DNA from 3 places in the Desulforapulum autotrophicum HRM2 genome. Region 3 is predicted to be linked to each of the others. Evidence: predicted binding sites of a transcription regulator. Region 3 holds the regulator's gene; each other region holds the start of a gene.
What was found. Region 3 encodes sigma-54, which starts transcription at its own class of promoters, with help from an activator protein. Its sites were predicted from a motif close to TNTGGCACANTTTCTGCTNT; they were not measured.
Positions count from the first base shown of each region.

Region 1: the regulator sigma-54 is predicted to act here: its motif matches at 4,957-4,976, upstream of HRM2_RS04845 (Nif11-like leader peptide family natural product precursor).
Region 2: the regulator sigma-54 is predicted to act here: its motif matches at 4,925-4,944, upstream of HRM2_RS07975 (acetyl-CoA hydrolase/transferase family protein).

Region 1 covers NC_012108.1:1,117,879-1,125,367, forward strand. Annotated here, with positions in the region: gene HRM2_RS04820 (LysR family transcriptional regulator ArgP) at 1-833, opposite strand, end outside; gene HRM2_RS04825 (LysE/ArgO family amino acid transporter) at 942-1,538, shown strand; gene HRM2_RS04830 (galactose-1-phosphate uridylyltransferase) at 1,663-2,736, opposite strand; gene draG (ADP-ribosyl-[dinitrogen reductase] hydrolase) at 2,811-3,737, opposite strand; gene HRM2_RS04840 (NAD(+)--dinitrogen-reductase ADP-D-ribosyltransferase) at 3,758-4,636, opposite strand; gene HRM2_RS04845 (Nif11-like leader peptide family natural product precursor) at 5,093-5,338, shown strand; gene modA (molybdate ABC transporter substrate-binding protein) at 5,705-6,496, shown strand; gene modB (molybdate ABC transporter permease subunit) at 6,496-7,218, shown strand; gene modC (molybdenum ABC transporter ATP-binding protein) at 7,205-7,489, shown strand, end outside.
Region 2 covers NC_012108.1:1,842,887-1,850,375, reverse strand. Annotated here, with positions in the region: gene HRM2_RS25080 (sigma 54-interacting transcriptional regulator) at 1-491, opposite strand, end outside; gene HRM2_RS07985 (3-hydroxybutyryl-CoA dehydrogenase) at 645-1,493, opposite strand; gene HRM2_RS07980 (acyl-CoA dehydrogenase) at 1,530-3,332, opposite strand; gene HRM2_RS07975 (acetyl-CoA hydrolase/transferase family protein) at 3,399-4,769, opposite strand; gene HRM2_RS07970 (hypothetical protein) at 5,420-5,872, shown strand; gene HRM2_RS07965 (cache domain-containing protein) at 5,894-7,144, shown strand; gene cobT (nicotinate-nucleotide--dimethylbenzimidazole phosphoribosyltransferase) at 7,203-7,489, opposite strand, start outside.
Region 3 covers NC_012108.1:3,168,722-3,176,210, reverse strand. Annotated here, with positions in the region: gene rapZ (RNase adapter RapZ) at 1-853, opposite strand, end outside; gene HRM2_RS13805 (PTS sugar transporter subunit IIA) at 857-1,315, opposite strand; gene hpf (ribosome hibernation-promoting factor, HPF/YfiA family) at 1,333-1,872, opposite strand; gene rpoN (RNA polymerase factor sigma-54) at 1,886-3,325, opposite strand; gene lptB (LPS export ABC transporter ATP-binding protein) at 3,328-4,050, opposite strand; gene HRM2_RS13785 (LptA/OstA family protein) at 4,047-4,580, opposite strand; gene lptC (LPS export ABC transporter periplasmic protein LptC) at 4,537-5,142, opposite strand; gene HRM2_RS13775 (KdsC family phosphatase) at 5,152-5,691, opposite strand; gene kdsA (3-deoxy-8-phosphooctulonate synthase) at 5,693-6,523, opposite strand; gene HRM2_RS13765 (M23 family metallopeptidase) at 6,676-7,489, shown strand, end outside.

The DNA of each region.
Region 1 (7,489 bases), 2.1 Mb from region 3:
AGGGTGGCGTTTAAATTCCAGCATTGCCAGTAAAGGTTCACGGCCACACTGTAACCCGGCGTAAGATCAATGATTCCGCCGGATTCAGCCAGCGGCATGATCTGCTGTTCCGGCAGCATGCCGTAGGCCAGGCCGGATGCAATGAAATCGGCAAATTTTTCTGCAGACGGCACATAGTGAATGGGCATATACTTTGGACATTTTTCAAAGGCCTGGGTCAAAAGCTGTTGATGCAGGGTGTCCTTCCGATTGAAGGTGACTGCCGGTGCCCTGGAAGCGGCCTCCATAGTGATGCCGTTTGGAAACCAGCGGTCGGCAAACCCGGGAGTGGCCACCATGCGGTAGGTCATCCGGCCGATGGGGTCAATTCGGCATCCCTGCATGGGCTGCTCAAGGGTGGTGATGCAGCCCATGACTTCCCCGTCCCTTAAAAGTTGATGGGTCTGTTCCTGATCATCCACCCGGATATCCAGCAGAACCTGTTCTTCTATCAAAAACGAATGAATGGCGTTCAAAAACCAGGTGGCAAGGGAATCCGCATTAACGCCCACTGACATGGTAGAAAAAAAAGGATCTGTTCCTTCTTCGGCGCAGGCAACCAGATCCTGTTCCAGATGGTTGACCTGGAGGTAATGTTTGAGTATCTTTTGACCGCCGGACGTCGGCCGGGGCGGCGTTGTGCGTGTCAGCAGGACCTGTCCCATCTGCTCCTCGAGCAGACGAATCCGCTGGGAAACGGCAGACTGGGATATGTGAAGGGCCTTCGCACCCTTTTCGAATCCACCTTCCCGGACCACCATGGCCAGTGCTTCAATGAGTTTATAATCCAGCATGGCATAATTATTAGCATATCTGATGATTAATTAAAATAATTAATTTTACTTTTAATCATTCCAGGGCTATCTTCACCCGGTATATTGAAACACCACAAGGAGATGAAAATGATGTTGCCATTTATGCAGGGGTTTGGAACCGGGGGGGGATTGATCGTGGCCATTGGCGCCCAGAATGCCTTTGTCCTTTCCCAGGGTGTCCGGAAAAATCATCCCCTGATTATCGCATTGACCTGCATTGTGTGTGATGCGGTTTTTATCACAGCCGGCATTGCAGGTTTTGGGACTGCCGTTGCCTCAAACCCTTTGCTTTCCCAATGGGTCGCATGGGGCGGCGCCGCTTTTTTGTTTTTTTACGGTGCAGGCTCCCTTCGCTCTGCAATTACCGGGGGAAGCCTGGATGCCGACGGCCAGGCTGCATTATCCGTGAAGGCTGCTGTAACGACAACCCTGGCCGTCACTTTGCTCAATCCACATTTTTATCTGGATACGGTTGTTCTTCTGGGCGGAATCAGCAGCCGGTTCCAGGGTCAAAACCGGATGAGTTTCTGGGCCGGATCAATTGCTGCCTCAATACTCTGGTTTCTAAGCCTCAGCTTTGGTGCTCGATTGCTGGCACCGCTCTTCCGGCAGCAGATCGCCTGGCGAATCCTCGACAGCCTTGTCTGTCTGACCATGTGGGGGATTGCCGCTTCTCTGGTATGAGTTTGTTTCTTCATGTCGCGGCAAGGCCCAGCATCGAGCCATCGATACCCTCCCTTGTAACAACCAGGCCGATGGTGACCTGGGGTAAATTGTTTCTCTCCAGCAACTCTGCTGCAGCCAAAAATTATATTTGAACGGCACGAAGCTGCTCCACGGCCCTCTCTGGGCTGACCGTATTGATCGCCAGACCCGAGCCCAGTTCAAAACCATTTGGAATGGTTGTCCGTGGACAAAGTTCCAGGTGCCAGTGAAAGCTTGATTCATCTTCCGGTGTTTTGAGGACCGCGGGCGCAGAATGTAGAAAATAATTATATTCCACAAAGCCAAGAACTGCGTGAAGCCGCAGCATAACGCGACGCAGTACCCCGGCCAGATCCAGGCATTCAGTATCTGAGATGCTGCAGTAATCATGGCAATGCTGCCGCGGCAGGATATGGACTTCCCAGGGGAATCGGCTGGCAAAGGGTTTGATCGCGACAAAATAGTCCCCTTTTTCCACAATATACTTTTCGACCTCAATACGTTTTTTTTGTTCCCCTGAAAACCGATCATAGACCGTTCCTTCATAGGTCAGGGATTCATCCATCAAGGTGCAGAAAATACATTTTCCCTGATTCTGGAAATATTTCCGGCTGTTGTCAATTTCCATCTCAACATTGGCGGGAACAACCGGCATGGCAATAATCTGACTGTGGGTATGGGCGATACTGCCGCCTGCCGCCGGGCCGAAATTTTTAAACACCAGGACATAGCGGTGGTTTTCATTTGCCGTGTAAAGCTGTTTCATTCGATCCCGATACAGGCTGAAAATACGGGATATATGGGATTGCTCCATCTGGTATAACTGAATTCCGTGATTGGCGTGATCAATGACAACTTCATGCTGACCGTATCCGTCAATGACATGGTGAACCCCCAGATTCAGGTCTGACAGGAGGTGATCATCACCAAATACCGGGTAAAGATTTTGAACGACCCGTATCTGCCAGTTTCCATCCCCTGGAACGCGCAGAATTTCTCCAGGGGTCTGATTTTCATTTCCCCTGCAAAACGGGCACTCAGATACCAGCGACCGCGAGTCAAAACTTGCAGAACCTGGTTTCTTTTCAGGCCGGTTTCCTCTTTCCGTGGCAATTAGAACAGATTCTGCCGGAATAATCGGATTGATGCGGATTTCACGAATTTTTTGATCAACCATTCATTTTCACCTTCATTTTGTAGTTATAAATTCCAGTGAAAATATCATACAGGAAAATGTTCAAAAAAATGTGTTTAAAAATGAAATTTTTCTGAAATATGGGACAAAGGAGAGTGGTCGACCAGGTGGTCAGACAGTTCAAGAACCTCGGAATAAATTTTGGAATCCAGACGTTTTATCCAGCGTTTGGGCAACGATGAAAAACCGTAAAGGGCGCCTGCAACCATGCCGGCTATGGCGCCGGTGGTGTCTGCGTCCCCCCCCTGGTTCACCGTATTGACAAGGCATTCTTCAAAGGTGTTGGTTGAAAATAAAAAATGAAACACGGTCTGGACCGTATCCACCACATAGGCGGAACTATTGCCTGGGTAGGGCTGATACCCGAAAACCGGGTACTGGATCACAAAATCGCGGGTAAGGGTGCGCAGATCGTCAAGGGTATCACCCATGATGGCCCTGTGAACCAAGTGGCCAAAAAAGATACAGGCCGCATCGGACAGGGGGTTGTTGTGGGTGATATGGGCCTGCTCCACGGCGTGGCGGGCAAGGGTTTCTCCATCCCCCAGGGTATAGAGTGTAACTGGAACCATGCGCATCAGGGCGCCGTTGCCGGCATCCCAGCGGCTCGGCGGCACTTCAAGGGTTTTGTGAACAATATAGTTCCTGATCCCCCTGGAACAGGTGGAACCGATGTCAATGGGCCGGCTTTTCATCCAGTCGGCAAAACTGTCTGCAATGGCGGAAAGATCCCACCCCCTGGAATCTCGAATGGCCCGGCCTAGGAAGATGGACATTTCTGTATCATCGGTTACCTGACCCGGTTTCAGATACAGCCATCCTTTCCCGATGATCTGGTTGTGCACCCCGAATTGAACCTTGATCTCCCGGGGAGTCATGAATTCTGTGGTGGCTCCCAGGGCATCGCCCAGGGCAACGCCGATGAATGCAGCCCTGGCCCTGTCTTTAATTATAGGCCAATCCAATTTCTGAAACCTGTCCATCCATACCCCCTGTTGATTTTTTACACCAGACGTCTGGTGATGTCATACTCTCCGCCAATGACCAGAACTTCCTCTTCTCCCCTTAGAATACCTGCTCGGAGAAAGGAACCATCAAAAAATATTTTTGAAACAGGCACCCTGACTTCCATGACAAAGGTTCCAAATTCCCATGCCCGTTCAAAATCGTGGGTAAACGAATTGAGGTTGTTGAGCCGGACCACGGCCCGCTGGTTGTCTGTCCGGGCAAGGATTTCATGTTCTGAAAAATCGTAAATGCCTCGGAACAGGGTGATATGGGTGACCTGGGGATCACGACGTTGGATTTCATACTGAACAAATTCATAGAGAAGGTCCAGCTGGGAAAAGATGGCATTGGTTCGGGATGCACCTCCCATGCGGTCCTTGAGGTAGGCGAGGTATTCATTGCTTTCTTTGCCCTGGATGCGGCCGCAGTGATAGGTGGGCACAAGCCCCATCCTGCTCTCCACCCATCCTTTCATCACAGCCCCTTCAACAGAACTTGCATTAAACAACCACCCCCGGAGAAATCTCAGATAGCTGTGTTTCAGGTTGACCTGCCCGTCGGGATCACCTGTTTTTCGCCATTGGTGAAGATGAAAGGCGACCTCCATGTAATCCTGGAAAGTACGGGCCCGCTGCTCCCAGGTTGTCGATTTATCCAGGAGCTTGAAAAAATGGGAATGGGTGGCCCGGACCCCCTGGATACTCAGGGGCATTGGGTTGTCATTAAAGTCACGGGAACCAATGATCCAGGGCGTTAAACTGCACAGGCTGAATTGACAATTGCCGGGATTGTTTTCAGTTTGAGTCCCTTGAAGGTCTGTTTTTTTTCGGTCTTTCCAGGTTTTTAAACCGCCGGGATCCGCAATTTTTCTCACTGTCCGTCTTTTCTCCTTTTACCCAAACTTTTGCCATTGCCGCCGCCCTGAACAAAAGCAACAATTGGACCAGGGATCGATTTTTATGGCTCAAAGCCCGGTCAAGGTTGATTCCAGGCTGCCATGGGGTGGGAAGGTCTGGAAACCTTCCTGGCGGATAGCGTTTTATATCTGATTTTATATTACATATTTGTAATCAAATCATAGATTTTTAACAAAAATGAAATATAATTTTTTATAAGTTTATTTTGGTTTTAATGTGAATATATTTATATGTTTTAATTACAGCATGTTGTAGTTTTTTGTGGGTATTTTACTTGGGTGGCACTTCCTATGCAATGCTCTAAAATATTGGGAAATGGTTGCAACCGGCAAATGGAAGAACAACCGACCGAGCCCGATTCTTTCCATGTCATATCAGTAAAAAGGCCTTAAGGGGCAAAGGAGTGCAGGGCAATGCCAGTTAATGATGCAAAGAGATTTCTAAAATCGATTACAGGGCGTCCGGAATTCATGAAGGATCTGAATCAGTGCCAAAGCCCTGAACAGATTGAAACACTGCTTGGGGAAAACGGGTTTGAATTTGATTCCGCAGAGTTTGTTGAGGCATGGACCCGTGAAGTCGCAAGCTCCCCGACTGAGGATTACCACCATCATTTTAATGAACTCAGAATGTGGTGGGAGATGCTCAACCGGTTCTGAAATCAACAACAGAACGCAATCGGTCCATAACAGGATGCAACAGGGAGACCTAAAATGGGACACATATACGAAGCTATTTTTGAATACGGCAGAAAATGTTTGAAAACTGCATGCGGCGCAGAGAAAAACGATGACCTTTGAAGTGATCCACAGAATGATAGAAACCGCGCAGATCATTAAAACCCATGTGGTCTCGTCGTACACGGGAAATCCCGTTGTTCATCCGATGGCATTTCACAGATAAATAAAAGACTTTACGACCATATGAGCATTTGTTAGCTATTGCTCAAAGACAAGTGATTTCTGTTGTTTTTTGAACTGCAAGTCCCTAATTCACTGACAACCCCATAAAAAAGGATCCAACCTATGAAACATTCATCGCGATCAAAACGTCTTTTGATTCCATTTCTGGTATTGACCCTGTGTGTCACCCTGTTCTCTTTTTCGGCACGGGCAGCAGACACCCCGGAAATTACCGTTTTTGCAGCCGCCTCCACCACCAACGCCATCACCGATATTATCGCCCTGTTTACCGCAGAAAACAAGGGGCGGGTCACCACCTCCTTTGCCTCTTCTTCCACCCTGGCCAAGCAGATCAACCAGGGCGCACCGGCTGATGTGTATCTCTCAGCCAACCCCAAGTGGATGGGTTTTCTGGAGAAGAATAATATGATTGAACCCGGCACTCGGTTTGATCTGCTCGGTAATCGACTGGTCTTGATTGCCCCCCTGGACAGCAGCATGGATGTCACAATTACTTCTGGTTTTAACCTGGCAGGACTTCTGGGACAGGAAAAGCTGGCCATGGGTGACCCGGACCATGTGCCGGCGGGCATCTATGGGAAACAAGCCCTGACCACCCTGGGCGTGTGGGAGAGCGTGGCTTCTAAAGTGGCACGGGCAAAGGATGTACGGGCAGCCCTGATGCTGGTGGAGCGGGGCGAAGCCCCCCTGGGGATTGTCTATGCCACGGATGCTGCCATTTCCAAAAAGGTAAAAGTTGTGGCCTTTTTCCCTGAAAACAGCCACCCAGCCATTACCTATCCTGTAGCCCTGGTTTCTGGAAAGGCGACCCCTGGGGCCCGTGCTTTTCTTGAATTTCTCAAAACCAGTGCGTCAGGGGCTGTTTTTGAAAAATACGGTTTTTCCCTGCGGTAATGGAATTTCTGAAGCTGACATCCGTTGAACTGGAAGCCCTGCGTCTGAGCCTTTGGATCTCTGGGTGGGCTGTTCTCGGCAGTCTGGTACCTGGGATTCTGGTTGCATGGGTCCTTGCCAGGAAGCAGTTCCCCGGCAAGGTCCTGCTGGACGGGTTGGTGCATCTGCCCCTGGTGGTTCCGCCAGTGGTCACAGGGTATACCCTGCTGCTGCTCATGGGCCGGAGGGGAATTCTGGGAAAATGGCTGTATGATCTCACAGGTATTGTGTTTGCGTTTAACTGGAAAGGGGCGGCCCTGGCATCCGGGGTCATGGCATTCCCCCTGCTGGTAAGGGCGGTCCGACTCTCCATTGAAAACGTGGACCAGGGGCTGGAACAGGCTGCACGAACCCTGGGTGCCGGCCCCATTGATCTGTTCTTTACCGTGACCCTGCCCCTGATATTTCCGGGCATCATCACCGGCATTATCCTTGCCTTTGCCCGAAGCCTGAGCGAATTCGGGGCCACCATTACCTTTGTCTCCAATATACCAGGGCAGACCCAGACGCTTCCTTTAGCCCTTTATACCCTGACCCAGGTACCGGATGGGGAAGCCGGGGCCCTGCGGCTTTGTATCATTTCTGTTGTTGTTGCCCTGGCGGCCCTGGTTGTTTCAGAACTTTTGGCTGGCCGTATGGAACGGCGCATGCGAGGAAAAAATAGATCCCATGTTGGACATTGATCTTAAAAAAGTACAGGGCGACTTTACCGTTGAAGCGGCTTTTGTTGCCAAGGGCGCCGGCGTCACAGCCATGTTCGGTCATTCAGGGGCTGGGAAAACCTCGATTATCAATATGATTGCAGGACTTTCACGCCCGGATGCAGGCCATATCGTGGTCAATGATCATTGCGTGTTTGACGGTGAAAAAAATGTCCATATTCCGCCTGAAGGTCGGCGTTTCGGTTATGTGTTCCAGGATGGCCGTCTTTTCCCCCATCTGTCTGTGCGCAAC
Region 2 (7,489 bases), 1.3 Mb from region 3:
CGGAGTGCTTGATTTTCGGCCCTGACAGATAATGCCCTGCGGACCGTGGTAACGGCATGGGTGAACTGAACAGTTAATTCCTGTAATACTGCCCTTGTTTCAGGCTTAAACAGATAATTGTCTCCAGAAAAAACAAAGAAACTTCCCAGGAATGCTGGCGGGGTCACCGTTTGGAGGGTAAAAAGGGGGATAAGCAGGGCCGAAGCGGGGCAAGGGATGATGGTTGCCAGGAATGCATCGGAAAAATCCTTGGCCGCCATTATCGTGACCGGCTGTTTGGCTGAAAGCGCCTCGGTTACAGACTTTTCACACCCTTTTTTTAAAATTCTGGTGACGAGATCCTTGACCGATTCAGTCTCCTGTACAAGTTCGATATGAACATCATAGGCAGTTGTGCCGGTTATCATTTCAATAGTTCTTTGAACAAGGGCCTCTTCACTGTCAGCATGGGCTATGGCATCTCGATATTGAGACAAAATATTAATATCCATGCGTTTCTCCGTCAGTTGGATGCAAAACTGCTTTGCACTTGAAGCCATAGTAGCATAACCGCTGAAAACATCAAACTATGATCCTTTAAAATGGGGGCCCGCCCAGAGGGGGGGAGGGGCGGACCCAATGGGTCAAGATCGCCTGAAACCGATTCAGCGGGCGTAGTCGTAAAAGCCCTTTTCCGATTTCATACCAAGCCATCCTGCCCGAACATAGGTTCTTAGGGTCGGGTGTGCCCTGTATTTGGGATCACCGAACTCCTGATAAAGAACATCCATGACCGCAAGACAGACATCAAGGCCGATCAAATCTCCCAGGGCCAAGGGTCCTATGGGATGGTTGGCGCCAAGTTTCATGGCCGTATCAATATCCCGGGCAGACGCAATGCCTTCGGCATAAATGGCCACGGCCTCGTTGATCATGGGAATCAGAATCCGGTTAACAACAAAACCCGGAGCTTCGGCAACTTTAACCGGTGTTTTTCCAATTCTTTCAGACAGTTGTTTCACCCTGTCAAAGGTGTGGTCTGAGGTGGCAATACCCTTGATGATCTCCACCAACTTCATGATCGGGGCAGGGTTAAAAAAATGCATGCCAATAACCCGGTCTGGACGACGGGTGGCCGCCGCCACCTCTGTTATGGACAGGGACGAGGTGTTGGTTGAAAGAATGGTTTCCTGTTTGCAAAGCGCATCAAGCTCACTGAAAATTTTCTTTTTGATGGCCATATTTTCAACGGCAGCCTCAATAACCAGATCACAATCGGCAGCAAGGGCCATGTCGGTGGTGCCGGTAATTCTTGAAAGGACAGCCTCTTTTTCAGCTGTCATTATTTTGCCTTTACCCTCGAGTTTTTCAAGGTTGGCGGTGATGATGGCCATGCCCCTGTCAACGAGTTCCTGGTTGATATCCCTTACGATGACCCGAATGCCTGCCGATGCAATGGTCTGGGCAATCCCGGCCCCCATGGTGCCGGCCCCCAGAACATATATCTTGTCCATTGATTATCTCCCTTTGTTGTAAGTTAAAAAAAACCCTTATTTGCCGCCGAACTGGGCATCTTCCATGACTGCCGCGACAGCATCCCCCTGTTTGATGGTATTGAGTCTGCCTTCGGTAACGGGCAGGATATTGTTGATGAAAAAACGGGCCGTCTGTATCTGCCCCTGGTAAAAGGCATCGTCTTTTTTCTTTTTACCAAGTTTTGGAGCGGCCACAGACGCTCTCCAGAGAAGCATCCAGGCCACGGTCAGATCCCCGCTCACCTCAAGAAAGGGGTGGGAAAATGCAAAAACCTCCATCACCTTGCCAGAAGCCGCCCTTGCAGATATTTCATGGGCAACTTCAGCGTAGTTTGTAAAAAATCGCTGCATGCTGTCGGCCAGGGATTCCAGGCCTTTAACCTCCCTTGACGCGGTTATGGTTTTTTCGATCAGCCCCAGGAAATGAATAAAAGGTTCTCCCTTGTGCATGCCAAGTTTTCGACCGACAAGATCCATGGCTTGAATACCGTTGGTGCCCTCATACAGCATGAAGATCCTGCAATCGCGAAGCAACTGGGAAACAGGGAACTCTTCGATAAATCCGTAACCACCGTAAATCTGCACACCGTGGTTACAGACATCAAAGGCCCGGTCGGTGATATAACCCTTGATGATGGGGGTGAGCACCTCAAGCAGGGTGGAATAGAACTGCCGTTCACTATCATCTGCTGCAATGGCAAGCCGGTCATGGCACAGGCCCGTGTAGTAGACAAGGCTTCTCATGCCCTCCACCCAGGACTTCATCATCAAAAGCTGTCGTTTGACATCCGGGTGGTTGATAATGGCCACAGGCGGGGTCCCCGCAGGAGCGGTCAGGCTTTTACTCTGGATACGCTGCCTGGCATAGTCCAAGGCATACATATAGGCGGCCGAGGCATTGGCCTGCCCCTGGAGTCCAACCATCTGCCGGGCCTCGTTCATCATCAGGAACATGGCTGCCATGCCCTTATTTTTTTCTCCCAGCAGTGTACCAATGCATTGCCCCTTGCCGCCAAGCTCCAGGGAGCAGGTGGCTGAACCATGGAGCCCCATTTTCTCTTCAATGCCCGTACACACGACATTGTTGAATTCCCCTGGCGTGCCGTCCGGGTTTAACCGGTACTTGGTCACAAGGAAAAGCGAAATGCCTTTGATACCGGCAGGAGAATCTTCAAGCCTTGCCAGAACCGGGTGAACAATATTTTCCGTCAGATCCTGTTCTCCACCGGAAATAAAAATTTTATTGCCCTCAAGACTGTAAGTCCCGTCACCGTTGTCCTTTGCCATGGTGGTAATCCCGGCAAGGTCGGAACCTGCATCGGATTCGGTCAGGAGCATGGTACCGGCCCATTTTCCAGAAAGCATATTTTTAAGGTGTAGATTCTTCTGCTCTGGAGTGCCAAAGGTCTCTACAAGCTTGGATGCCCCATGGGTCAGAAGATTGTAAAGCATGAACGAGTTGCAGGCACCGTAAAAGTACTCGTTGGCTGCCATGGCAACGGTCTTGGGCATTCCCTGGCCACCCCATTCCGGATCGTCGGTCATGGCAAGCCATTCGCCTTCATTGTATGCTTTCATGACCCGGTGAAACCCTTCAGGGACCTTGACCGTGCCGTTGTTGAACTCACACCCTGTATCGCTTGGCTTCTGCAGGGGCAGAATCTCTTTGATGGCAAGATTCCTTGCCTCGGAGACAATAAGATCAACCGTCTTTTTTCCAAATTCATTAAACCTTTTGTGCTCACTGAGGGCTTCCACGTTAAGCTGTTCGTGGAGTACGAAATCAATATCTCTACGGTCCGCAATTAGTTGTGCCATTCCTATCGCTCCTTAATGGTGTGTTGTCAGCAGGTGTTTTATTGATGGATATTCAGTTATAGGGCATCATGCAGCCTTAACCAGGGATGATGTCTGATTTCTATGTACCCAGATTCTCATTTTCTCAGCCTCTTTGATCAACTGATCCCGAAAATCAGGATGGGCGATGCTAATAAGCGCTTCTGCCCTTTCCCACGTGGATTTTCCCTTCAGGCAGACCTTGCCGTATTCGGTGACAACATAGTGGGTGATGGTTCTTGGCAGGGTGACAATGCTGCCGGGATCAAAGACCGGGCGTATTCGGGAATGAACCTTTCCCTCCTTGTCTGTCACGGTGGAAGAAAGACAGATAAAAGATTTTCCTCCCTTGGAGTGATAGGCGCCATAGGCAAAGTCAAACTGTCCACCGGTTCCCGTAATCTGCCGGTACCCGGAAGATTCCGATGAGACCTGGCCATAAAGGTCCACCTCAATGGCATTGTTTATGGAAATAGTTTTATCGTTGGATGCGATGTTACTCAGTTTATTGGTGTAGTCTGCCGGATAACTCGCACAGGAAGGATTGTTATTAATAAAGTCATAGAGGCGCTGACTGCCCAAGGCAAAGGTGTAAACAAACTTACCAGGGTCCAGGTTTTTTTTAAGATTGGAGACCCTTCCGGCTTCAAACATCTCAAGATAGGCATCTACCAACATTTCCGAGTGAACACCAAGGTCTTTTAGATCAGACTCAGCAATGAGTTTGCCCACGGCATTGGGCATGCCACCAATGCCAAGCTGAATGCATGATCCGTCCTCTATCTCCTCAACGATGAGGTCGGCAATCTTTCTGTCAACATCGGAAATCTTTGGAGATCCAATGGTCAAGATCGGCTGGTTTTCGGTTTCAACTACATAATTAACCTCTGAGATATGAACCGATTCCCCTGCTCCACCAAGGCAGTTGGGCAGGGTGGTATTCACCTCCACAATAACGGTTTTAGCATTATCAATGATGGCCCGCTGGAACGAATTACCAATGCCGAAATTAAAATTGCCCTGATGATCCATGGGAGTGGTCTGTACCATGCAGACATCGGTTTTGATGTTTCTGCCGTAGTGCCCCGGACCTTCGTTGTAGGTAAAGGGAATATAGTAACAGTTATGGTGGTCGTGATTATTACGATCTCCACTGCTGAAATGCCAATTGTTATAAGTCATGCTGTTGCCCTTAGCACTGGCCATGGCAACCTTGGCTTTTCCGGGAAAGGCAAGGGCCCTTACATTGACATGCTCTAGTTCATCCACACGCGCTGCCAGGGCCTCATCAAGGGTTCTTGGGGCCGTGCAAAAGGCACCATAATCAATCCAGTCTCCGGATTTAACAACCTGTACGGCTTTTCTTGCGGTTACTAATTTTTGTCGATATTGTTTCAGAATCGGTGATGTAAAACTCATTTCAGTAAATTCCTCTTGTTTGTTTTATGTTGATAAACTTGCTTGAGAATTTAACCCATGAATCAAAATATCCGTCCAATGGTCCCGGAAAATAACGATGTTCAGCCACCATTAATAGGACACGATTAAGACCATTGTTCTCTGACGTTGTAAATACAGCAATATAAGTGCCACAGAAGGGTTAATGAACACAACCTACTGTAATTTAATAATTTTTTTCAGTAAATTGACCTGGAAATTCGTGTCTGTCATTCAGGAGGGGACGTTACTGTTTCGCCACACATAAAACCGGATAAAACGACAACCACCTGATAATAAAAGCTTTTACAACTTCACGTGGCGATTCTACCACGCCATGGGAAGATTTTGCCACGGCTTCTAAAAAAAAGAGCCTATAAATCCAAGGGCAAAGGGCAATTGCTCTGGATAAGAAAGATTCCTGCTGTCCTCCCCATGGGTATACATCGCTTCACCTGAATTAAGGGCTCAGTGCAGCTGTCTTGTTTTTTGTTAAGTCTTTTGTTAACATGAAAGGCTTGAAAAATTTGATTATGGATGCTTGGAGGCAGCTGGATTTCAACACCATTTTTGATAAATCATGCAGACATAAGGGGATATAGCCCAAAATAAATGTATGGATAAGAACCGAAATGGCAAAATTTAAATATTTTAAAAAGCTGACCTCGGATATCAATGGCAACATCACCCTGTCTGCAACCCAGTTTAGGTTGTTAGCCCTGATTGATGAAAACAAGGAAATCGGATTAATCGCCCGTGAATCAGGAATGGATCTCCCAGATTTTAAAAATCAGCTGATGAAATTGTATGGGATGGGCCTTATTACACCTGTTGTCAAAAAGAAAATACAGCGCTACAGCCCGGAATTATTGAAGGAACTCACCTCAATCCTTACCTATTACGTCGGCCCTGTAGCAAATATCATCATGGCCGATATTCTTTCAGGTATGAACATCACGGATAAAAAAATTTTGGTCAACGATATAGAAGAACTGCTTTCCAAAATAAGTGATGAGATTTCCGATCCAGGACACAGGATTGAATTCAACGAAAGAGTTAACGACCTGTTGTCAAGAACCCGATAATCAATAAAATGAGAGGCTGTTATGATTGTTGCCTGCAAAAATTGTGGAAAAAAATACACCGTTGATGAAAAGAAATTTAAACAAAACACCGTCTCGTTCAAATGCATAGCCTGCGATACGCTCTTTACCGTAGAAAAACCAATTGTCAATTATGAAAACGTCACCTATGCTGAAGACATCCCCCTAACCACGGCAACAGGACAAAAAAAACCCATCAAATTTGGGCTCTACCCCAAAACCTTCCTTATCATGCTTTTGATCAGCCTTATTCCGGTCGGTTTATTTTTCATGATCACCTACAGTGAAACCAGTGCCAGGGTAGAAGCAGATACACAGCTTTTAATGCAGCAGTCCACTTCTGGGCTTCTGAACCATATTGACGAATGGGTGGACAAAAACAAACGCTTGCTGCAGATGGTTTCCAGGCTCGACGGGATCAAATACATGGATCCGACCGAACAGACAAAAATATTGGAATTAATACACGAACAATACCCCTGGATATACCTTGCCTTTACCCTGGACATCGACGGGATGAACACGGCAAGGAACGATGGTAATATTTTAAAAGATTACTCGGACAGGTCTTATTTTAAGGATATACAAAAGGGGTCTGCTTTTTCCTGGCAGACCCTCCTAGGAAAGACATCTCAAAAGCCTGCTCTTGTTCTGGCTGTACCCATAATGAACAATGGAACGATGGTTGGTGTGATGGCTGGTGCAATGACCACTGAAGCCATTTCACAATCCGTTGCAAAATGGACAAAGGGCAAAACCGGTTTTGCCTTTCTTGTGGACGAAAAAAACAAGGTGATTGCCCACCAGGTAAAACAATATGTATTAGAAGAAAAAAACCTTACAGACAACCCTGTCTTTTCTTTATCCGACGGAAAGATATCGGGGTTTGGCGAATTTATGGACAACAAGGGCTCGCTGAATATTGCCTCTTTCAAAAAGAACAAGCTGGGCTGGAATATGGTTGTCCAGCAAGAAAAAAATGAGGCATATGCGACACTGCTGAAATTTCAGAAATATATTCTCGTATTTTTTTCCTTGACCATCATAATTGTGGCAATTATCGCCTGGTTTTCTGCACGTTCAATCAGCAAACCAATTATTGAAATGACAGATGCCGCAACCCGCATGAGCCTTGGAGATCTTGATGTCCAAATCAAGATACGGTCAAAAGATGAAATCGGAATGCTTGCCAGGTCAATTGTCAGGATGCAGACAAGCCTGGCCTATGCCATGAAACGACTTAAAACCCTTTAAATGGATGAAATAGGAGTACCAGTTGAGTTAAGTAAATTGACTCCCGGTACCCCGCTTTTCAGGAAGGACTTCTTGAAATTTTTGCCTCGTCAAAGGAGGCCATCTCAGTCATAATTCTGCAGGCGGTCTCTGCCAGATCAATGGCCAGGGCCGCACCTGTTCCTTCACCCAGCCGCATGCCCAGGTCCACAACCGGTTCAAGGCCCATGTAGGCCAGGGCCGCTTCCTGGGCTTTTTCCACAGACTGATGGCCAGATATAAGGTATTCCCGGATATCAGGACAGATCAGATAGGCGATGAGCCCGGCTGCCGTTGAAATTACCCCGTCCAGGACGACTGCACATC
Region 3 (7,489 bases):
CCCTGTGGATGATGCCGGGTTCAAAGCCTCGCTGGCTCAGGTGTTCAAAAATGTTTTCAGCAATGGCAACGCTTCTGTGTCGACCACCTGTACATCCTACAGCTATTGTAAGATACGCTTTCCCCTCAAGGGTGTAAAGCGGAATCAGATAGTCGAGAAGGCCCAGGTATTTTTTTAAAAAAGTTTTGGCCTGGATGGTTTCAAGCACAAAATCTTTAACCTCCTTTGTGCGACCATTCAACGCTTTCAGCTCTGGTACAAAAAAAGGGTTTGAGAGAAACCGCATGTCAACCACAAGATCTGCATCCGTAGGGATGCCGTACTTGAATCCAAACGAGAGGAGGTTGATCTTCATGGATACAGGTTTGAGGGCGTGGTGGTGGGCAATATTGCGGATTTCGGCTTTAAGCTGGTGGACATTGTAATTGCTTGTGTCAATGATCCGTTTTGAAATTTTTCTGATGGGAAGCATGAGGCTTTTTTCTGACTTTATGCTTTCAATCAGACTTTTGTCCTGACCTGCGGGGTGATGGCGCCGGGTCTGGCTGTATCGTTTTAAAAGGATGTTTTCATCGGCCTCAAGAAAAATAATTTCCGGAATATGCCCGTTCTTCCCCAAGGATTCCAGGACCGAAGGAAATTGGGATAAAAATTGTTTGGCCCGGATGTCCATGACAAAGGCAAAACCGTTTATGTCGGTGTCGCTGTCCAGGGGGAGGTCAAGAAATTTTGGCAGAAGCTCGATGGGCATGTTGTCAACGCAGTAATAACCTGCATCTTCAAATGCCTCCATGGCTGTGCTCTTTCCTGACCCGGAAAGGCCGGTGAGTATAAATAGGCTTTGGCGGTTCATGGGTTAAAACTCTTCATCAATGTCAAGAATGATTTTCTGGATTTCGTCAATGGATTCGGCCCGTAACAGGCTTTCCTTAAAGTGGTCCTTTTTGAGAAGCTTTGAAATCTGTGCCAGAACTTTCAGGTGACTTCCTGTGGAGTTTTCAGGGGTTATCAACAGGAAAAAAATATGGACCGGTTTGTGGTCAAGGGAGTCAAATGAGACTCCCTTGCGGCTCAAACCGAACCCGACAACTATGGAGTCGACAGTGGCAAGCTTGCCGTGGGGAATTCCAATTCCGCCACCGATACCTGTACTGCCAAGTTGTTCTCTTTCCAGAAGAACCCTTACAATTTCGTCGCTCCCGGTCCTGGCCATGGGAGCGACACAAATTGCAAGTTCTTCAAGAACGCCTTTTTTATCCTTTGATGCAAGGTCCGGGATGATGGCACCCCTTGGTAATAGTTCTGATAGTTTCATAATCTCCTGGCAATTTGCTATCTGCGGGGCTGGATCAATCCAAGCTTTCCGTCGTTACGCCTGTAGAGAACATTGACACGCTCTGTCCTTGCATTGCTGAACACAAAGAAATTTTCCTTACCAGAGTTGAGTTCCATAACGGCATCATCGATGTCAATGGGTTTTACGTCAATGGCCTCCATGATCACTTCAGGAGTGGAGGTGTCCGAGGCGGCCTCGGGAGGGGTGAGGAGAATATCATTGTCCTTGATGCTTGCCTTGTTGCCTGACATGTGGCGTCGCATCTTGTCCTTGTTTTTCTTTATCTGGCCTGCCACCTTGTCCATAAGGGTGTCAATGGACGAGTACATGTTTTCAGACTCCTCCTTTGCATGGATCTTCAATCGGTCACACACAAGGGTTATTTCGGCAATGTGTCTAATCTTTTCAACGGACAGAACCACGTTTGCCTCTGCCGGGCTTTCAAGCATTTTGTCAAATCGGTCTACCTTTTTCTGTACATAGGATTTTAATGCATCGGAAGGATCAATCTGTTTAAAAGTGACGGATGTCTGCATAAAAAAAACCTCCCTAAAATTGTTTACGTTTACTTGACGGAAGAATGTGAAGCATCTCCCTGTATTTGGCTACGGTTCTGCGGGCTATGTTGATGTTAGCCTCTTCTAATATCTCTGTCAGTCGCTTGTCGCTGTAGGGGTTTTGAGGATCTTCCTTTTCAATAATAAGTTTGATTTTGTCCTTGACACTTGCCGAAGCCATTGAATCACCATCAGTTCTTGAGATGGAACTATTGAAAAAATATTTAAGTTCAAATAACCCCTGGGGGGTGTATGCGTATTTGTTGGTTGTGACCCGACTGATGGTTGATTCGTGCATCTGGATATCTTCGGCCACGTCCCTCAGGATCATGGGTTTTAACTGGGTGATCCCGTTGAGGAAAAATTCCCGCTGGAACTTGATGATGCTCTCCATGACAGAATAGATGGTCTTCTGTCGCTGGTGGATGCTTTTGATGAGCCAGGAAGCGCTCTGCATCTTCTCGTTGAGGTAGGTCTTGGTCTCTTTTGATATCTTGGTGCCCTTGGCGACTGCCTCTTTGTATACACGGTTTATCCTCAGTTTGGGCAGGCCGTCGTCGTTCATGACAATTTTAAAATCATCGCCTTCCCGGTATACATAGATGTCTGGAATAATGTACTGGGGTTCTTCAGTGCTGAACTCTCGACCTGGTTTGGGCTCCAGGCATTTGATGACGTTCACGGCTGAAACCACATGATCTATGGATATGCCTAGATCCTTTGCGATTTTCTTGTAGTTTTTGTTCTCCAGGTTTTTCATGTGCCGGGTGATGATCCGTTCAAGCATCGGATCTTCGATGCCAAGTCTCGTAATCTGAATGAGCAGTGATTCCCTGAGATCCCTTGCGCAGACACCGGGCGGGTCAAAGGTTTGCAGGGTTTTGAGCATGGCTTCAACGGCTTCGATTTCAAAACCCCCGGGTTCAGCAATTTCCTCAACCGTTGAACAAAGATATCCGTCAACGTTGAGGCTGCCGATGATCATGCTTCCTATCTGTTCCTGATCAGGGGTTGGGCTGTTCATGAGAAGCTGCCACTGAAGGTGATCTTCAAGGGTCTTTTTGGCTGAGGTGAATGCCTCGTAATTGGGGGCCTCCTGGAAATCTCTTTCCGAGTGAACCCTTCCCGTTGAGTTGTATTCGTTGATATAGCTTTCCCAGTCCGTGTCCTGGGAAAGTTTTTCCTCAATGGTGACCTCTTTCAGGTCCTCGTTTTGGTCTTTGGTGTCGGCTTCACGTTCAATCTCCCGGGCCTCTGCCTGGGTTATTTCCTGAATGCTCTCTTCCAGGGCCGGGTTTTCCTCGAGTTCCTGCTCGATCATCCCGGCAAGCTCCAGCCGGGAGAGCTGGAGTAGTTTTATCGCCTGCTGCAGCTGGGGGGTCATCACCAGTTGCTGGGTGAGTATTAAGTTTTGTTGTAGTCCTAAAGCCATAATCAGAGCCTAAATTTATCTCCAAGGTAGAATCGTCTTGCAATTTCGCTGGAGGTGATTTTTTCCGGGTTTCCCGATTCAATCACCTCTCCCTGATTCATGATATAGGCGAAGTTGCACACCCCAAGGGTCTCTCTCACGTTATGGTCAGATATCAGAACCCCGATGTCAAGTTCAGTGAGGTGGGTGATGATTTTCTGTATGTCTGACACGGCCAGGGGGTCAATCCCGGCAAAGGGTTCATCCAGAAGGATGAACAAAGGGTCGGTTGCAAGCACCCTTGAAATCTCAAGCCGTCTTCGTTCTCCGCCTGAGAGCACGCTTGCCTTTTGATCGGCAAGACGGGCGATGCCCAACTCTTCCATGAGGCGGTCTGCCTTGGCATTGACGTTCGTTTCAACATCGGGCCGGACCTCAAGAATGGCTGTAATATTCTGACGTACGGTGAGTTTCCTGAATATGGATGCCTCCTGGGGAAGGTACCCGATGCCGTTTCTTGCCCTCATGTACATTGGATAGTCTGTTATGTCATTGTGGTCAAGGAAAACCTGACCCTTGTCCGGCTTGATCATTCCAACGGCCATGTAAAATGTGGTTGTCTTGCCGGCACCGTTAGGCCCCAGCAGGCCGGTCACCTGCCCAGGGTTGACCTCAATGTTAACACCATTGACTACCCTTCGACCGTTGTAGGTCTTAACAAGATTTTTCAACGCAAGTCTTGTCATTCACCCTCTTTATTTTTCTTTTTGTCCGCGGGGTTGAACAGTGCTTCGACCCGCTGGTCTTTCCCACTCTCCACAACCACCTTGCCATTGCTTCGAAACAGGGTGATTTTTTTGCCGGTGACAAAGCTTTCACCTGTGATTACCCTGGGAGCGTCACCCGTCAGAGTCAGCACAAGGGTTGATGTTGTGTAGACAGCCTTGTCGGCAAATGCCTTTTGGTCTTGGGATGTGAATGTCACATTCCCCGTGGCAATGATCTCCTTGATGTTCTGCTCGTCGGTTTTGCTTAACTTTTTTCTCTCATCTTCCGTGTATATGAATATCTTTATGGCATCGGCATGGATGACATCGTCCTGGCTGGTTGCCACGGCATTGCCTGTAAACGCCACAAAGGAGCTGTCCCTTTCAGATGTCATGGCGTCTGCAGTGATGTGAAGGCTTCTGTCCTGGAGGTTGTCAGCTGTCTGGGCTGAAATAAGACTCGGGCTAAGAATCACTGCCCATACCATTAAAAAAATTAAATGTTTCACTGAAAGTTCCTTTAACATTTCCCCTGAGCCTGGTCGTGTTTTTGTCCAGGTCTGTCTCCATTGTATCCGCTTCAAGGATCGATTCCTTGTCCATGATGCTGATATGAACATTTGAATAGAGTATATGTCTTTTCTTGTCATAATGCAACTCAGCAGTTTTCAGGGTGTACTGGTCATAGGTGACAACGACGTTGTCGGAAAAGCTCATGTCGTGGGTTTTGGTATCCAGGAGTCCATTTGTCGAAGAAAGGTGGATTTCCTTTGCGTTGTCGGTGAAAAAGACCACACGCACGTCGGTCATCTGGGCCTTGTTCTCATCTTTTAAAAGCTTTGCAGATGAGGCATCAAGGGTCCATTCTTTAATACTGTTGCGCGTTGATGTCTGGTGCATTTTGTTGAGCAGCAAAGTGGCCTTGGAGTCGACGGAAATCTTTTTCAGAACAAGGTCTCCAGAAAAAAAACGCTGCTTATAGTAGAGCCCACCAATGCCTGCTGTCAGAAAGAACAGCAGCAGCACCAGAACGATTCTTACCCTTTTGGGTGTGTTGATTTTACGTTTCATGGACGGATTTTATCGGGAGAACCGGTTGATGATGTCATTCCATTCCCCCCTGGTCTTAAGTATTAGTTCACACACCTCCCGGACGGCCCCACCCCCCCCGTTTTTACGGGTTACCAGGTGGGCTGCTTGTTTGACCTCGTCTGTTGCGTCTGCCACAGCTATGGCAAGCCCAACCCGTGCCATGACGCAGATGTCTGGAAGGTCATCGCCTGCAAAAGCGGTTTCAGAGGCGTTGAATCCGGTTGTGTCGAGTATGGTTTCAAGGGCTGTCACCTTGTTTTTAATCCCGTCGTACAGTAGATTGATCCCCAGGTTGTTGCACCTTGCAGTAAGGGCCTGGGATTTTCGGCCCGTGATGATTCCCACCCTGATGCCGGCATCCATGAGAAGCCGCAGGCCAAGTCCATCCTTTACGCTGAACCGTTTTATCTCATCGCCCTGGTCCGTGTAGGTAATGGCACCGTCGGTCAGGACGCCGTCCACGTCCAGGAGCAGCAGCTTGATCTGTTTTAGTTGGGCTTCAAGACTGGGGTGTGTTTCAACGTTCATGTCAGGATGCCTGGATCAGGGGGGCCACCACGGTTCGGATGGCAATAAGGGGTTCAAGAAACGACTGCATCTGAGCAAGGGGGACGGAGTTGGGTCCATCACAAAGTGCCCGGTCAGGGTCGGGATGGGTCTCAATGAAAAGTCCGTCGGCACCAGCTGCAATGGCGGCCCGGGCCAGGGTGGGGGCAAATTTTCGATCCCCTGCAGAGGTGGTTCCAGCGCCCCCCGGGAGCTGTACGCTGTGGGTTGCATCAAAGACAACCGGTACACCGAGGCTTCTGATGATGTCAATGGCCCTGAAGTCCACCACCAGGTTGTTGTATCCAAAGCTTGATCCCCTTTCAGTAATGCTTAACCGGGTGCATCCAGCTGCTTGGGCTTTTTTGATGATATTGCGGCATTCCAGGGGTGCCAGGAATTGACCTTTTTTGATGTTCAACGGTTTTCCCGTTCGGGCCGCAGCAGTGATGAGGTCTGTCTGACGGCATAAAAATGCAGGGATCTGAAGTACGTCAAGGACCTTTGCAGCAGGCCCTGCCTGTTCGGGCAGGTGGATGTCGGAAATGATCTTTACGCCAAGTTGTTGCTTGATGGCTGCCAGGATCTCAAGGCCCTTTTCAAATCCAGGCCCCCGGTATGAGTCGATGGAACTCCGGTTGGCCTTGTCAAAGGATGATTTAAAGATAAAGGGGATACCCAGCCCATCGGTTATCTTTTTAAGTTGGCTTGCCGTATGAAAGGTGGTGTCATAATCTTCGATAACGCAGGGGCCTGCAATGAGAAGAAATGAATCGCCGGCAGCGGGTGTCTGGGTGGAAAAAAAGGTGTCCATTTGTAAACGCTCCAAGGTAAATGTTTCACATAGGCTATCTTTTGGTGGTTGAAAAGTCAACAATGGAAAATGCCTTGATAACTTGGTCTATTGCTGTTATTTTACTCCAACTTTCATTGGGGTTAAATTTTTTTTGGTTATAGGTGTGTTGAGTGAAAAAGCTTTTGTTTATTACCTTTATTTTGGTGGTTGTCCTGCCTTTGGGATGGTTCTTTTTCAGCGAATTTGAGGGCAGGGCGCCGGTTGTTGAGGTGGCGCTTCCTTCGCCCTACTTAAAACAGGATTATACTGTTTCTCTCAGGGCTCGAGATGTCGGAACCGGTCTTCGCCATTTAAATGTGGCGCTTGTTCAAGCGGGCAAGGAAGTGACCCTTTTAGATAAGCATTTTCAACCCCTTGGTTACCAGGGGCTTTTCATGGGTTCCCAGGTGCTTGACCAGGCTGTTGAAGTGCCTGTGGCGTTTAAAAAGTTCGGGATGCAGGATGGTGAAGCTGTTTTAAAGATAATTGTCTCCGATTACTCCTGGCGGGGTTGGAATAGGGGCAATACCGTGACTGTCGAACGAACGGTGACCATTGATACCCGACCTCCCCGGATTGAGGTTTTGACCACCAAACACAATGTGACCCGGGGTGGAGTAGGGCTCATTGTGTACAGGCTTTTTGAAGACAACATTACCAGTGGCGTGGTGGTAGGGGATAATTTTTTTCCGGGCCACCCCGGTATGTTCAAGGATAAGAATGTTTTTGCCGCCTTTTTTGCCCTAAGTTTTGAGCAGGGGCCGGGGACAGAGATGAAAGTCAAGGCCGAGGATCTTGCCGGAAATGTTTCCAGGCGGGGGTTCTTTCACTACATTCGGGACCGGAAGTTTAAGACCGATACGTTGAATATTTCCCAGGGTTTTTTAGCCGAAAAGATACCCGAGTTTGACGTTGACATCAGTGGTACGACCTTTGACTCAACTG